DNA from 4 places in the Spartinivicinus ruber genome. Region 4 is predicted to be linked to each of the others. Evidence: predicted binding sites of a transcription regulator. Region 4 holds the regulator's gene; each other region holds the start of a gene.
The links. Region 4 encodes sigma-54, which starts transcription at its own class of promoters, with help from an activator protein. Its sites were predicted from a motif close to TGGCACNNNNNTTGCTNT; they were not measured.
Positions count from the first base shown of each region.

Region 1: a site for sigma-54 is predicted at 2,255-2,272, ahead of G4Y78_RS08650 (PEP-CTERM sorting domain-containing protein). Genes of this name have one in related genera too.
Region 2: a site for sigma-54 is predicted at 2,066-2,083, ahead of glnA (glutamate--ammonia ligase). Genes of this name have one in related genera too.
Region 3: a site for sigma-54 is predicted at 2,530-2,547, ahead of G4Y78_RS23565 (RtcB family protein). Genes of this name have one in related genera too.

Region 1 is NZ_CP048878.1:1,825,874-1,830,080, forward strand. Features, by position in the region: gene G4Y78_RS08640 (maltoporin) at 1-611, shown strand, start outside; gene G4Y78_RS08645 (MalM family protein) at 615-1,514, shown strand; gene G4Y78_RS08650 (PEP-CTERM sorting domain-containing protein) at 1,594-2,208, opposite strand; gene G4Y78_RS08655 (hypothetical protein) at 2,509-3,006, opposite strand; gene G4Y78_RS08660 (YbjQ family protein) at 3,268-3,480, shown strand; gene blaOXA (class D beta-lactamase) at 3,762-4,207, shown strand, end outside.
Region 2 is NZ_CP048878.1:5,901,715-5,905,921, reverse strand. Features, by position in the region: gene G4Y78_RS26575 (DUF4124 domain-containing protein) at 1-46, opposite strand, end outside; gene glnA (glutamate--ammonia ligase) at 530-1,936, opposite strand; gene thiI (tRNA uracil 4-sulfurtransferase ThiI) at 2,340-3,791, shown strand; gene typA (translational GTPase TypA) at 3,989-4,207, shown strand, end outside.
Region 3 is NZ_CP048878.1:5,190,917-5,195,123, forward strand. Features, by position in the region: gene G4Y78_RS23555 (ATP-binding response regulator) at 1-617, shown strand, start outside; gene G4Y78_RS23560 (hypothetical protein) at 614-985, opposite strand; gene G4Y78_RS23565 (RtcB family protein) at 1,251-2,471, opposite strand; gene G4Y78_RS23570 (HD domain-containing protein) at 2,663-3,310, shown strand; gene G4Y78_RS23575 (NADPH-dependent FMN reductase) at 3,361-3,939, opposite strand; gene G4Y78_RS23580 (GFA family protein) at 4,135-4,207, shown strand, end outside.
Region 4 is NZ_CP048878.1:5,049,163-5,053,369, forward strand. Features, by position in the region: gene lptB (LPS export ABC transporter ATP-binding protein) at 33-758, shown strand; gene G4Y78_RS22940 (RNA polymerase factor sigma-54) at 996-2,516, shown strand; gene hpf (ribosome hibernation-promoting factor, HPF/YfiA family) at 2,673-2,981, shown strand; gene ptsN (PTS IIA-like nitrogen regulatory protein PtsN) at 3,007-3,468, shown strand; gene rapZ (RNase adapter RapZ) at 3,636-4,207, shown strand, end outside.

The DNA of each region.
Region 1 (4,207 bases), 3.1 Mb from region 4:
TTGAGTTAGGAGTAGATTATGGGCAAGCCAATTTAACTGATCGCCAGCAAGATTTAAATTTTGATAATCAAAAAGGCTATTTATTTACGGCTCAACATACCCAGTCAGACTGGTTTGGAGGGTTTAATAAACTGGCAATCCAATATGCGACTGATGGGATGGTAGGCAGTGGTCACAATGGTAGCCGAGCGGATAATGGCAAAATGTATCGGCTAGTGAACCAAGGGGTTGTGAATTTTTCCCAGAATATAGAAGGGATGTATGTTGCTCTAATAGAAAAGAAAGACCTAGCAGGTGACAGGGGGCAAACCTGGTTGTCATTGGGGGTTCGACCGGCTTATAAATGGACCGAAATTATGAGTACGGCAGTTGAGCTGGGTTATGATCGAGTCAAGCCAGAAGATAGCAGCTTGGATACAGTTGATCTAACGAAAATTACCCTGGCTCAGCAATGGTCAGCTGGTAGTAGCTTTTGGGCACGGCCAGTTTTACGTGCTTTTTTTACTTATGCCAAATGGGATGGTGATAAGTACAATGCTGCTAGTGAGTCAATTGATGATGGTGACGATGATGGAACAACAGTTGGGTTTCAAGTAGAGGTTTGGTGGTAATTAATGATTAATAAATGGCTTACAGTCACAGCCGGTTTGTTAGCATTATTGTTAAGTTATGCTGGAAAAGCCTCTGATAATATAACCCTGCAGCAGGTGTCTAATGCTATTGCAGAATTGAAGGCCCAAAAATCCTGTTGTACTACCTTTGCAAGTTTGCCTATTAAGCCGTTGTTGGTAAATCAAACAACTGAAGTCATAATCAACAGTCACTCAGTAGTATTTGAATTTAATTCAGGGAAAAGCTATATAGCTGCATTTAAATTGCCAGATACCCAGCGGTCACTGCAAATAAAGTTATTTAGTAAAGCTAATCAAACGGTATTTGAACCCTCAGTGATGTTGTTAGACAGTGAGTTTCGTATAACACGAATTCTCTCAACAGATGATTTTATTTATCGCCCAGCTTGGGGGTTTAAGCCAGATAGTATTGACGGCATGTTTCGGGTAGATCGAAGTCAGCCTGGTAACCCTAACAATGAAACTTATTTAGTGATTTTCTCTACCTTAGCTCAAATGCAGGGTAAAACAACTTTAGTGCATCCAGCAAAAGCATTTGCAAAAGCCCACTATAACCAACCTCCAGAGATACCAGATCCAATAGCCTGGCACTCACCAGTGGGAAATCTTGAGTTGTCAGTCGAAGAAGAGGAGCGTAGCTTTTACGAAAAGCGGTCTTATATACCAGCCTTTAGTTTTCGGCAAGCTAATCAAGCTGTTGATCAATTAGAAACTAAGCAGGAGGTGTTGCCACAGACCCACCAATATTTTAAAGAGGCTGTCAAAAACGCACTAAATCAAGGTGAGGTAGGCAAAGCATTAAGTTTAGTGGAGGAAGCCGAACGACTTGGTCTTAAAGATATAAGGCAGTACTTTATTGAGCGAGTTGTACCAAAACAATAAAAATGCTTAACAAACAAAAAAAGCCCACGAAAAAGTGGGCTAAAAAATACAGTGGGTACAAGTTTATATAAAGAGCGGTTTAGCTGCGGCGTTTACATAATGCAAGTAAACCTAGACCAATTAGGGCTACTGTACCAGGCACTGGTACAGGTGTAGGTGTTTTGGTAGCTGTTACTTTTAAGACCATATCATCGAAATCATAGTCTATTGCGCCACCATCATCGTTTAAACCAATATAAAAGCTATTCTCTCCAGCTGCAGCTAAGAAGAAAGAAGGTTTTAGCAAATCTCCTTTGAGATTATTTCTACCGTTGTTATTGCCGTTAGCTACAGTTGCATGAGGTGTTTTAAAGCTAAAGTTTAACCAGTTTCCTTGCAGCATTGAGTCAATGATCTGTTGTCCTGCTTGAGACTGTTTGTTGTTAAAGCTTTGTCCATTGATTGTTAGGAATATGTTTTCAAAGGATGCTTCAGACCCTAGAAACTCGTAAGTAAGATTAACATTGCTATTAGCTTTTAGGTTGCCGCCATAAGTAACCTGTAAACCAGGTTGAGTAATACCGCCACTTGGGTTGTGATTACCTGGTAAGGTTCCAACCTGGCCACCTTCGATAGAAAGTAAACCTGCAGTAGCAGAAGTAGCACTAGCAAGAGATAGAGCTAGTACACTAAGCGCTTTTTTCATGGACTTCATGGAAGAGACCTACTACATTTTATGGATATTAAAGAGTCACTTGCCCTATACACGAAACGTGCCAATGTTACATAACCTGCTACTGTTGTACACTTTAAATAATAAACTCAAGCTGTAGTGTAAACCCTCATAAAGTAGAAGATTTTTATTTCATCTTGTTTAATGTGAGCTGCATTTGGCTTATTATGTGATGTGGTTAAATATAAATTAATAAATGTGATTTAGTTAACTTATTCATAAGTAAGAAGGCGTGTAAAAATAAATAACATTCGTTTTTAACGCTTATGTTAGCCTGTTTATCTACATTGTTAGTTGGTTGATTAGTAACCTTTTTTCTAAATGATTACTGAAATGGATTTGGATTTCTTTTGGCATTTCATTCAGTAAACAACCACGCTGTTTTACTTCTTTGGGTTGTGTCTGTTGCCAGATATCAAGAGCAGCCTGTAATCGGGTTAACTCAACAATAGGCTCAAGGTCTTTTTTTAATTGCAGGCTTTTTATAAGCTTATTGTCTGTAGTAGTGTTCGCATATAGGTGTGTACTTTTTGATTTTGAGGTATTAACTAAACCAACGCTATTACTACTATAATAAATAGCATTCCTTGCCATTTTATATCGTTTTAAAGCCAGACAAACCAGGCTTAGCTCAGGAGAGCGGCGATGAAAAATTGATTTTTTCAATGTTTTTTCAAAGAGGTTATTGACAGGATGAAGCAGCTCTAGCTTAGATAGCTTGTTATTATTATGTTTGGTTGTCAGTGCAAACTGACTCCCTGTTTTAATATAAATTTTCATATTTTTCCGTGCCAAAGATTATATAAGTTAGATTACGAAAGGACAGTCAAACATGAGGTGGTTTCACTGTATAATCAGTCATAAAATGGTATATAAATTGGGAAATAATATTATATAAGCTTAATAGGTCTAGACAACTAGTTTCATGCTGAGGAAACGTAAAGATTTCACTAAAAGTATCAATCGCATAATAAAAAAATATTTATTACAAAAGAAAGCTTACCTGTTGGTACACAATATGAAGTAATAGCTCAAGTTGAAGTGGGCAAAGCATGGTATGGCTCTTCCCGTAAAGTATTTCAGTCTTTTGCTGATGCAGCGAGAGATCTAGGTGCAAATGCTGTTGTAGACGTGAGGATATGGTATCAACCTTCAGGATGGTCTTGGGCTGCACCTCATGGTTCAGGAAAAGCAGTAAAGGTAATTGAACCATTTAGTATTGATTTTTCGCAGGTGAAAGGATATTGGCACTAACGTTAGATACTATTTTTATACGCTAGTCTGTTATCGATTTGTGTAGGTATAATTACTTATGACGTGCAGTGTTTGGTAAGTTCTTTAAGTCATATTTTGCCATAATTGACCATTTTTGGTTTATTTACTCATTGCATTATACAGCGTAAGATTTTCACTGCTCCTTAGAGGATCTCTTATTTATACGCTATTCATTATAAATGAAGGGTTTTCTATTTTTTTAGTGGGCTAACGGTAGCCTTAGGAGATGTATTCGTTTTTTATAATATTATAGGTGGTATATGAAAAAAATATCTGCATTACTGTCTGCTACACTGGTGTTTACATCACTATTTTCCCATGCAAAAGATGATGAGCTTATTAAAGAAACTTTTGATAAGTATTCTGCAAAAGGGACGATGATCATTTCTTCTTATGATGGTTCTCAGCAGTATATTTACAATCAAAAACGTAGTGAGCAAGAGTTCTTGCCAGCTTCTACTTTTAAGTTGCTCAATACACTAATTGGTCTAAAAGAAGGTGTTATTACTAAAAATACTGTCTTTAAATGGGATAGTAAAGACAAGGGATGGGATATGTGGAATAAAGATCAAACATTGAAGTCTGCTCTGTCATACTCCTGTGTTTGGTGTTATCAGCAAATTGCTAAACAAGTGGGTAACAAAACATATTTAGAACACTTTAATAAAGTAAATTATGGTAACAAAAAAACAGGTCCTAATGTTCA
Region 2 (4,207 bases), 850 kb from region 4:
GTAGCGAGGCAATTAATATCCAAAGAATTGATTTTGGCTTAAACATAAGAGAGTGTTCCTGTCTTTGTTTAGTAGACTAAAAGAACTATACCCTTCTCGAATGACTTTTAGGGTTTGTTGTCGTTGCTCTTGACCACCATGGAAGGTGGAAATGCAGTTAATGCATGGAGCATTTAACTGTCACCCCAATCATTTATAAAAACATAAACTCATGGGGCAAGTCTGATACAGCAATACCTGCGGTAGCTACTTTAATTTACATAAAAGTGCTATTGGAACTCATCGCTTGACGGCCGCCCCTAAAAACCCTTCGCTTTGGCTATATAGAAACTCTAAACCTTTAAATGATGACACGCAAAATTAGGGTATGTAAAAAACTAGTTAAAAGTTGCTAGTAAATCTTTGATGCAGGTTGAGATGAATAGTTTAAACCAATTGACTGCTGGCAAAAGAGGAACTCAGTTTGTAGCAAAGCCCTCAATTTGAGGGCTCTTAACTGAAGGCCTTATCAGATATAGGCTACAGCCTGCTACACACTGTAGTAAAGATCAAACTCAACTGGGTGAGTGGTTTGATTAACCCGCTCGCATTCTTCATGTTTTAGCGCAATATAGCCATCAATCATATCATCACTAAATACGCCGCCTTCTTTCAGAAAGTCGCGATCTTGATCCAATGCTTCTAATGCTTCTTCCAGACTAGTCGCGACTGTTGGGATTTCTGCCGCTTCTTCTGGTGGCAGGTCATAGAGGTCCTTATCAGCAGCATCACCAGGGTGGATCTTGTTTTTAATTCCGTCCAAGCCTGCCATTAGCATGGCTGCAAAAGCCAGGTAAGGGTTGGCGGTTGGGTCGGGGAAGCGTACTTCAATCCGGCGAGCTTTTGGGCTGTTGACATAAGGAATCCGAATAGACGCTGATCGGTTGCGTGCTGAGTAAGCCAGCATGACTGGTGCTTCAAACCCAGGAATTAGGCGCTTGTATGAATTGGTGGAACCATTTGTGAACGCATTTAGTGCTCTTGCATGCTTAATAATCCCGCCTATGTAGTACAGGGCTGTTTCAGAAAGTCCTGCATAGCCATCACCCGAGAAAACATTTTCACCATTTTTGGAGATAGATTGGTGAACGTGCATGCCATTACCATTATCGCCAACTAATGGCTTGGGCATAAAGGTAGCGGTTTTGCCGTAGTGGTGAGCAACATTATGAACGCAGTATTTTAGAATCTGGGTTTCATCTGCTTTTCTAACTAACGTATTAAAACGAGTGCCAATCTCACATTGCCCGGCTGTACCCACTTCGTGGTGATGAACCTCAACTGGTAGATCCATGGCTTCCATGGATGCGCACATTGCTGCACGCAGGTCATGCAGTGAGTCCACGGGTGGTACTGGGAAATACCCCCCCTTTACTCTAGGGCGGTGACCGATGTTGCCGCCTTCAAATGCTTGTGAAGAGGCCCAGTGTGCTTCTTCTGAGTTAACTTCGTAAGAGCAGCCGGAAATATCGGCTTTCCATTTCACATCATCAAACACAAAAAATTCAGGCTCGGGGCCAAAATATGCGGTATCACCGATGCCAGTTGATTTTAGGTAGTCTTCTGCACGTTTGGCGACAGAGCGAGGGTCTCTCTCATAACCTTGCATAGTCGCTGGCTCAATAATGTCGCAGCGTAAAATTAAGGTGTTTTCATCAGTAAAGGGGTCAATAACTGAAGTGGAGTCATCAGGCATTAGCATCATGTCAGACTCATTAATGCCTTTCCAGCCGGCGATTGATGAGCCATCAAACATTTTGCCCACCTCAAAAAATTCTGAATCAACCTCACTAGCTGGGATGGAAACATGCTGTTCCTTTCCCTTGGTGTCGGTAAAGCGTAGGTCTACCCACTTTACATCGTTTTCTTCAATTAACTTCAGAGTATTCGCTGACATGCTGTTTCCTCCAGAGGTCTATAAGCCGGTTTCGGTCTAACTTGTTTCTTGAACTACTAATTTGGTTAATGCACTGTTGGCCACTCCGGTTGAGATGAAAGCTAACAGCTAAAAATTTCATTGCGGCTATCAGCAATAGTCATGCCATTACACAAACTTACGGCTAAACCAGAAAAATCAGGATGAGTGCACTGAAAAAGCTTGAAAAAATAAAATAGCAATGCACTTAAGTAGTGCGCTAAAAACAAAATGCACCACTCAAGCGCTTTATAATCGTAAATTTTTATAAGTGACTAGCAAATGGAACTTCTTAAATAGGACTGCCTTGACGTAGTGATCATGATAGCTGGTTTTTGTATAATATTTTGCTACATATTAGTTGCAAACAGATGAAATCCCCTCCATGAAATTCATTGTTAAACTGTTCCCTGAAATCACCATTAAAAGTAAGCCTGTGCGCCAACGCTTTGTAAAGCAGTTGCGGCGCAACATTCGCTGGACATTAAAGCCCATCGACCCTGAAATTGAGGTGATAGGAAGCTGGGACAAAATCGAGGTTGTTACTCAACAGCAAGAAAAATCCATCACCCAGCAAATAGCAGAAAAGCTGTCCCATACCCCTGGAATTTGCCAAATTTTGGAAGTAGTGGATTACCCCTTAGTTGACCTTGACGATATGCTCGATAAAGTGGCGGCCATTATTGGGGATTCGCTGGTTGGCCACTCTTTTTGTGTTCGTTGTAAGCGTTCTGGCCACCATGAGTTCACCTCAACCGATGTGGAAAGATATATTGGGGGGGGCTTGCACCAAAGAATTGCAGACACCTCGATTAAACTAAAAGGCCCTGATATTACGGTAAAGCTGGAGATAAAAAATAAGCGCTTTTATGTAGTGAAGTCTGTATTACCTGGGCTGGGAGGGTTTCCACTCGGTACGCAAGATGGAGTTTTATCGCTCATCTCTGGTGGGTTTGACTCAACCGTCTCTAGCTTTTTAACCATGAAACGCGGCTTACTCACCCATTTTTGTTTTTTCAATTTAGGTGGCCATGCCCATGAGATAGGGGTTAAAGAGGTTGCCTATTACCTCTGGAATAAATTTGGTTCTTCTCACCGGGTAAAGTTTGTCACTGTGCCATTTGAGCACGTTGTAGCTGAAATTCTGCAGAACGTTGATAAGTCCTACATGGGGGTGGTGCTAAAAAGAATGATGTTGCGTGCAGCTAGTAAAGTGGCCGAAGGCTTAGAGGTAGAAGCTCTGGTAACCGGAGAAGCAATTGCGCAAGTCTCCAGCCAAACGCTGGTGAATTTATCAGTAATTGATGAAGTGACTAATAATTTAGTGTTGCGCCCCCTAATTACCATGGATAAGCAGGATATTATCAACACCGCTAGAGCTATTGGCACTGAAGACTTTGCTAAAAATATTCCTGAATATTGTGGCGTCATATCGGTTAATCCAACTACTAGGGCAAGGCGGCATAAGGTTGAGGATGTTGAGTCTAATTTTAATTTCGCGGTATTAGATCAGGCTGTTACAGACCGTCGAGAGGTGTTAATCAACGATATAATTCAGGATGACTTGAAAGCCGCCGAGGTTGAGGTATTGAGCATCCCTTTACCTAATAGTGTAATTCTTGATATTCGCCATCCTACCGAGGAAGAGCTAAATCCGTTAAAAATGGATAACAATGAAGTAAAAACCATCCCTTTCTATCAACTAAATACTGCATTTAAACAGCTTGATGCTAGTCAACAATATATGTTGTATTGCGATAAGGGTGTGATGAGCCGGCTGCATGCGATGCATTTAAAAGACGAAGGCTACAAAAACATCAAAGTTTATCGTCCTTAGTGAACTTTCTTAGTGGATCGGTGGTAAACTACCGCACCAAAATTTTCTGGATTTTCTAGCTGAAGACGTTGAATTGGTAAGACAATCTACCAATTCTGGCATTTACTGTAAGAATGCACCTACTAACATGTCTGTTTCTAGGGTGCTGCTCTTTGGCCACTTCAGATTGTAGTTGTTTTACTGTAGAGGCACCCTCTGTGATTGAGAAGTTAAGAAATATTGCCATTATTGCTCACGTAGACCATGGCAAAACTACTTTGGTAGATAAACTGTTACAGCAGTCTGGAACGTTGGAGCGCCGCGATGTTGGTACTGAGCGGATTATGGACTCTAACGACCAGGAGCGTGAGCGTGGTATTACCATTCTGGCAAAAAATACCGCAATTAACTGGCAAGACTACCGCATTAATATTGTG
Region 3 (4,207 bases), 140 kb from region 4:
TTTGTAATTATGCCCAAGTGTGCAATCGGATGATTCAGCGTGATCCGTTAAATAAAGAGTCGCTCTCTGAAGCCTTGGAAAAAATTGGCACGCAAGCCAGAAGAGCAGGAGATATTATTGCACGCATCCGCAGCTTTGTGAAAAAACCTGCCCATTGCTTAGAAAAAGTTGATTGCAATAAATTAATTAGCGATGTGGTTAAGCTGGCAGAAGTTGATGCTCGCAATAACAACATGGAAATTCACCTGGATCTTGCTGATGAATTGCCATTAATAGAAGCTGACCCGGTACAAATACAACAGGTTGCCCTTAACTTAATCCGCAATGGTATGGAAGCAATGCGTGACCGAGAAACTCGTGATATAGGTGTTTGGGTTAAAACAGAGCTGGACAAATCCCATCAATTTGTCAAAGTATCCGTTATTGACCGTGGCCACGGGCTAACAGAAGACGCTGCTGATAAGCTGTTTCAACCCTTCTTTACCACTAAAAGCTACGGTATGGGGATTGGTTTATCCGTCTGCGAGTCGATTATATCGACTCATGGAGGTAAATTGCGGTTTGAAAACAACCCCGAGGGCGGTGCTATTTTTTATTTCACCGTTCCCACTGTTTAATTTATACCTAATGGACTGGGCTTGATAGGTTTCATTAGCTGGTCTACCTCTACATATTTAATATAATGTAGCTGTTGTAGACTGCTAATTGTGTTTTCAAGCTCGGCTTGGTTTGAAGCAGCCACACAAATAATTAATCCATTCTCTTGAAATGGGCGAACAATTTGCAACTGCTGCTGACCTACCACACCAGCAACATAATCTAAGGCCTGTGGGCTTTGCCGATCTTTCAAGGTTTTAAACATCACAATCAAACGTGCAGAACCCTGACTAGACAGAGAACATTGTTGCCCCGCTGTTACCTGCCCCACCATAATGTGTCCAACAATAAACAACAAAGCAGTCAATATATATTTTTGACGTAGCATGGGGTATTTCCTTATAAAACAATTGAAGTACATTTGCCCATTATTATTTCACAAGGCATCATAACAGCCAATTAACCTAATAATAAATGACCCCTGTCAACCGTATCAAAACATTTACAACACACTAACAAAAAGTCATTTTAATTAAATACGTACCACTCAAAGCCATTTATTGCTAAAAATTAATAGTTAAAAAGCTTAATAACCCAAAAAACTAGGTGGCATTATAAAAAACTATGTTACCACCCTATTTTTTGCTACTCCTTTATCCCTTCACACACACCACTTGTTTTAGAGTATGCACTATTTCCACCAGGTCTTCCTGAGCTTTCATGACCTTTTCAATGGGTTTGTAAGCTGCTGGTGTTTCATCAATAACATCCTTATCTTTACGACACTCGACATCTTTAGTGGCTGCTTCATGCTCTGCCAGTGTTACCAGCTTTTTAGCTTTGGTTCGCGACATTACCCGGCCTGCGCCATGGCTACAGCTATGAAAACTTTCTGGGTTACCTAACCCTCTTACAATAAAGGATTTTGCCCCCATGCTGCCTGGAATAATCCCCAATTGCCCTTCTTTTGCAGAAACCGCACCTTTTCGAGTAACTAACACATCCTTACCATAATGATGTTCTCTAGAAACATAATTATGATGACAGTTCACCGCCATTAACTCTGCAGAAAACTGTCTCTGAAGTGTTTGCTGAACGGCATAAATCACTCGTTTCATCATCACTTGACGATTAGTAAATGCAAACATCTGAGCCCATTCAACCGCCGATAAATATTGACCAAATAATTCGCTACCTTCCGGCAAGTAAGCTAAATCTTGGTCGGGTAATTGAATTTGCCAACGCTCCATTTCTTTTTTAGCTTTTTCAATAAAATAAGTACCTATTCGATTACCGACTCCTCTTGAGCCACTATGCAACATAAACCAAACACTGCCAGCCTCATCTAAACAGACTTCAATAAAGTGGTTACCCGTACCTAAAGTACCCAGATGGTTAAGGTTGTTGGTTTGCTGCAATACATGGTGCTGCTCAGCTAATAATTCAAAAGGTTTTTTTAAAGGCTGCCAGGCATGAGCCACATCATCTGGTATGGTATTCCAAGCCCCTTTATCCCTGCCTCTTCTGGCTCGTGCTGAACGGCCATGGGGCACCGCCACCTCAATTGCATGACGGATGCCGTACAAATTATCAGGTAAATCAGCAGCTACTAAACTGGTTTTAACGGCCATCATACCGCAACCAATATCAACACCTACTGCGGCAGGAATAACTGCACCAAAAGTAGGTACCACACTACCAATAGTAGCCCCTTTACCTAAATGAACATCAGGCATTACTGCTACCCACTTATGAATAAAAGGCAGGCTGGCAATATTACATAACTGTTGCTTAGCCTCTTCTTCAAAAGGCAAACCACAAGTCCAGGCTTTAATAGGAGACAAACCTTTCTGATGAATAACTTCGTATGACATAATTAACATCCAACGATCGAGAAAGTAGTTAGCAACAAACTTTTACATATACTCGTACAAGGCATGGATCATGCCAAAAACTCAAAAAAATCATAACACATTGATTTAAAACAACTTATTATCTACGATTTATATAACGCTCGTAATATAAATATCTATTTTGATAGGCGTATTATCTAATAAGATACAAAATGAATAGCAACTTACTCTGTGATTACTGGCATAAATACCTTGACCAAAGTGAACATCAGCTGGTGGCCAAGCAAGCCCTGAACAAGATTATCCAACAATATAGCCAACCTTGGCGGCACTACCATACCCTTAACCATATTGAGCAGATGCTGTTACTCTTCAAACAGTATGAGTCATCTATCACCTCACCACCAACAGTATTTTTTTCCATTTGCTTCCACGATTATTACTACTTGCCTTGGTGGAAAAATAATGAAAAACGCAGCGCCGATAAAGCCATTTATACATTAGAGCAACTACACTTTGGCTCGTTAAACCATGATGTAGCACAAATGATTATAGCCACAGAAAAACACCTGCCATTAACAAATCAGGCACCCTCCCTTCTTTTAGACTGCCAATTGTTTCTAGACTTTGACCTAGCTGTTTTGGGACATGACTGGAAAAACTACCAACACTATTGCCAGCAAATTAGAAAAGAGTACTGGTTTATACCTAAAAAGAAATATTTAAAAGGTCGAAAAAAAATACTCTCTACGTTTTTAACTAGAGACAAACTTTACTTTAGCGAAGAATTTAATGCTCAGTTCGAACAACAAGCTAGAGATAATATTCAGCGGGAAATACAATTATTAAGCAAATTATAATGCCTTAAATATCCTTTCGATAAGGCATTATAAAGAGAAGAAAATAACGTCTATTTTAACTTCTTAACCATATCAGCTATATTACGCCCCAGTTGCAATGCTGTTTCCTGCTGCTCACTATTAATCAGGTTACCTTGGTCATCAAATGCATCATACGCCTTAGCTAAGGCTAATTGTTTTGGTAATGTCAAACAACCCAATCCATCCAAAATAAACCGAACATTAGGTAATGCCCTGATACCACCCAAGCCACCAGGTGATGCACTCATTAAACTTACAATTTTACCTTGAAAAGCAGCTAGCGCTGGCTCACCAGAAGATGGCCTAGAGAGCCAATCAATGAGGTTTTTTAACACTGCTGATAACCCTGCATTATATTCAGGACTGGCTAATAAAAAGCCATCACTTTCAGCAAATAGTTGATGCAATTTTTTAGCATTTTCTGGAGCGCCATTCGCTTGCTCATCGTCTTGATTTAAAATGGGTAATGGATAGTCCACTAAATCAATAAAAGTAACTTCGGCACCTGCTTGCTCAGCTCCCTTTGCCGCCACTTTAACCAGCTTTTTATTCACTGATTCTTTCCGCAAACTACCAGCAAAGGCAAGTATCTTGGGTTTGCTTGCCATTAATTTTCTCCTTGACTTTAACTATTTCTTAGTTGTACTGATTTTTCATAAAGTTATCTATGAATGAAAGAGACGTCAACTACTATGGCTAACACTTAATAAGAGCTTAGAAGTCATTCACGAAGGGTACAGTTGTCACCGTGTGACCATATATTGTATGTTTTAATAACGGCATAAAAAATAAATGGAGTAATTATGGAAATAAAAAAAGGCACTTGTCACTGTGGCAATGTTGAGTTTCAGGTTGAGCTTAAAAATGGACTTGAGG
Region 4 (4,207 bases):
AGCTCTGTATTTAAAAGAAATAAGCGCCGTATATGAGTATTTTGAAAGCCGAGCACCTCGCCAAAAGCTACAAAGGCCGTGCTGTAGTAAAAGATGTATCCTTACAAATTCAAAGCGGTCAAGTAGTGGGTCTACTTGGCCCCAATGGTGCGGGGAAAACCACCTGTTTCTACATGATTGTAGGTCTAGTCAAATCAGACCAGGGTAATGTATGGATTGATGAGAGTGATATTACCCACCTGCCTATGCATGGACGGGCTCAGGCTGGCATAGGATACCTACCACAAGAAGCCTCTGTATTCCGCAAGCTGACTGTCACTGACAATATTCTTGCTATTCTGGAAACCCGTAAAGAGCTAAATCGTAAGCAAAGACAAGAAAAGCTCAACTCACTACTTGAAGAGTTCAATATCACCCATATAAAAGACAGTAAGGGTATGAGTTTATCTGGTGGTGAAAGGCGTCGAGTAGAAATTGCCAGAGCACTTGCAACAGAGCCTTCCTTCATACTGTTGGATGAGCCATTTGCAGGCGTTGACCCAATTTCGGTAAAAGACATTAAAGACATTGTCTGGCACTTGAAAGACCGTGGCATTGGCGTCCTAATCACCGACCATCATGTTAGAGAAACACTTGATATTTGTGAGAATGCATACATAGTTAGTGAGGGGCATATAATAGCGGAAGGCAGTGCTGAAGCCGTAATGACTAACCAACAGGTGAAAGAAGTATACCTTGGACACGACTTTAAAATATAAGACAACTGGCAAGGATACTCATATAATTTTTAATACCCACTAAGAAATAACAAAGCTTCAGAAACAAAAGAAATACTGAAATAAACACGCAATTGAAATAAATAATAGGTGCAATGGAAATATTCAGTCGCTTGTTCAAGCAGCAACTCAGGTAACCGTATTTGAATTCACTTCCATTGTTGTTGACTTTGCCAAATCAAAACAGGCACGATTGCACTATAAGGTAATTATTTAGCAATGAAGCCATCCCTAGTTTTGAAAATTGGCCAGCAGCTGACGATGACTCCTCAGCTGCAACAAGCCATAAAACTACTTCAACTATCCACATTGGATTTACAGCAAGAAGTGCAGCAAGCACTTGAATCCAACCCTATGCTTGAGCTGACTGATGAGTCTGACAGCAACTCATCGGCTAATGGTGAAGCCAATGACTCACAGCAACTCAATAGCTCTGGCTTAAATGGATCAGATTCATCAGACAACGTAGATAAAAGCACATCTGAAACTTCTCAAGACAACTCAGACGAAACCAGCTGGTCAGAAGAAATCCCTAATGACCTTCCTGTAGATAGTGCCTGGGACGATGTTTACCAAACATCTTCAGCTCCTATTAGTTCTTCCTCATCAGCAGATGACGATGAGTATGACTTCAGCAACCGAAATGGCACGACAGAGTCTTTGCACAGCCACCTAGAGTGGCAGCTTAACCTTACTCCAATGTCTGATAACGACCGCTTAGTGGCTATTGCTATTATCGATGCGATCAATGACGATGGCTACCTTAGCTGTAGCACTGAAGAAATTTGGGAAGGCCTGGACCCTGAGCTGGAAATTACACAAGAAGAAGTGGAAATTGTGCTACGTCGCTTACAACATTTTGATCCTGTTGGTGTAGCTGCAAGAAACTTACAGGAATGCTTACAAATCCAGCTTTCTCACCTGCCGCAAGACACACCACTTCTTGATAATGCTAAGCTAATTGTAACAAAGCACTTAAACTTGCTAGGTCATCACGACTACAATCAGCTTATGCGCCGAACAAAATTGAAAGAAGAAGAGCTGGCAGAAAGCATAAAGCTGATCCAAGCCCTGAACCCAAAACCAGGTGCTGATATTCAACCGTCCGAAACAGAGTATGTCATTCCTGATGTATTTGTTAGAAAGCATAATGATCGCTGGTTAGTCGAGCTTAATGCCGAGGCCACCCCCAAACTACGGATTAATAGCAATTATGCATCTTTGGTAAAACGAGCCGACAGCAGTTCCGACAACACCTATCTGAAAAACCATTTACAAGAAGCTCGCTGGTTTTTAAAAAGCCTGCAAAGTCGTAACGAAACATTAATGAAAGTAGCTACTCGTATTGTCGAGCATCAACGTGGTTTTTTAGAATATGGTGAAGAAGCGATGAAACCACTGGTGCTGCACGATATAGCAGAAGCGGTTGGAATGCATGAATCAACCATCTCCCGAGTAACCACTCAAAAATTTATGCATACACCTCGCGGCATCTTTGAGCTGAAATATTTCTTCTCAAGCCATGTCAGCACGTCATCTGGTGGTGAGTGCTCTTCCACTGCTATCCGAGCTATCATTAAAAAGTTAGTAGCTGTGGAGAACCCTAAAAAACCATTAAGTGACAGCAAAATTGCCAGCTTACTGGAAGAGCAAGGCATAAAGGTGGCAAGACGAACCATAGCCAAATATCGTGAATCACTATCCATTCCGCCGTCCAATGAGCGAAAGCGGCTGGTGTGATGAAATAGGTTAGCGCGAAATTAAGCGTTATATTGACTAGCAACAAGCAATACCAAGCCTGCTTTCCATTACACTTAGTAATGAAGCAGTTGACAATCAGCCTAGCAAGTCAGTGAAGCTGATTACAACCATAAAGCCCTATTAGGAGGTCGTTGCATGCAAGTTAACATCAGTGGTCATCATGTAGAAGTGACTGATGCGTTGCGCCAATATGTCACCAAAAAGCTTGATCGCATTGAAAGCCATTACGATAGCATTACTAACGTGCAAATTACCCTAAGTGTTGAAAAGCTACGCCAAAAGGCAGAAGCTAGCTTGCATGTGCGTGGTGCTGACATTGCCGCCACTGCAGAATCTGAAGATATGTATGCTGCAATTGATTTACTTAGTGATAAACTAGGCCGGCAATTAAGCAAACACAAAGAGAAAACCCTGGATCGACTTCAGGGAGCCGGTATTCGTTAAAAAGTAGTTTACTTATTTATAAAGCATGAAAATCGAACAAGTCCTTCTCCCACAATGCACCCTTACCGGGGTGCAAGGGGGGAGTAAAAAGCGAGTTTTACAACTCATTGCCAACCTCTTAGCTGAGTATTCTGGTGATATTAATCCCAATGAACTGTTTGATAATTTAATCAATCGTGAACGGTTGGGAAGCACAGGTTTTGGCAATGGCATAGCGATTCCACATTGTCGTCTCGAAAGTTGTCTTAAGCCCTTTGCTTGCTTACTTAAACTGCAAGAAGGCATTGACTTCGACTCGATGGATGGTCACCCAGTAGACTTAATTTTTGCCCTGGTTGTTCCTGCCGAAGCCACAAATGAGCACCTCGCTATCCTTCAGGAAATTGCTACCCGCTTCGAAAACTCCAGTTATCGCAATAATTTACGCCGAGCTGATACTAATCCTGAGTTATTTGACGTTGCAATTCAAAGCGTACCTACCACATAAGCACAATAGTTAAGTTAGTTTTAAAATCTTCAAAGCCAGCTAATGAGTATTACTTAACTAATCTGCCGTATATCACATAAACTTTGTTATACTAGCCCAGAATATATTTGGGCTAGGATTGTACTACCAGCCCTACAAATGAATTAACAAAGCAACTCTGCATATTTATGAAGTTAATTATAATCAGTGGCCGCTCTGGCTCAGGCAAAAGTACCGGCTTACATGTGCTGGAAGATCAAGGCTATTATTGCATTGATAATATGCCTGCTGGTTTGCTTCCTGCCTTTGTTGAGGAAATGAAAAAGGAGCCACTGTACGACAAAGCAGCGGTTAGTATTGATGCTCGAAATGTTTCCCAGGATTTAAGGCGTTTCCCGGCTATTATGAATGCGCTCAAAGAGCAGCAAATTGATGCAGAAACTATTTATCTTGATGCTGAACACGCGACCTTACTAAAGCGTTTTAGTGAAACACGCCGTAAACACCCACTCTCTAGCCAACAGCGCTCCTTAGATGAGGCTATTAAACAAGAAAAAGAAGTTCTTGAACCTATCGCTAAAATGGCTGACCTTACTATCGACACCAGCCAGCTGTCTTTGCATGAACTGCGAGATATCATCAGTAAGCGCGTTGCTCGCAAGCAGCACAGCAGTATAGCCCTACTTTTCCAATCATTTGGCTTTAAGAAAGGAATCCCCATTGATGCAGACTACGTGTTTGATGTACGCTGTCTGCCAAA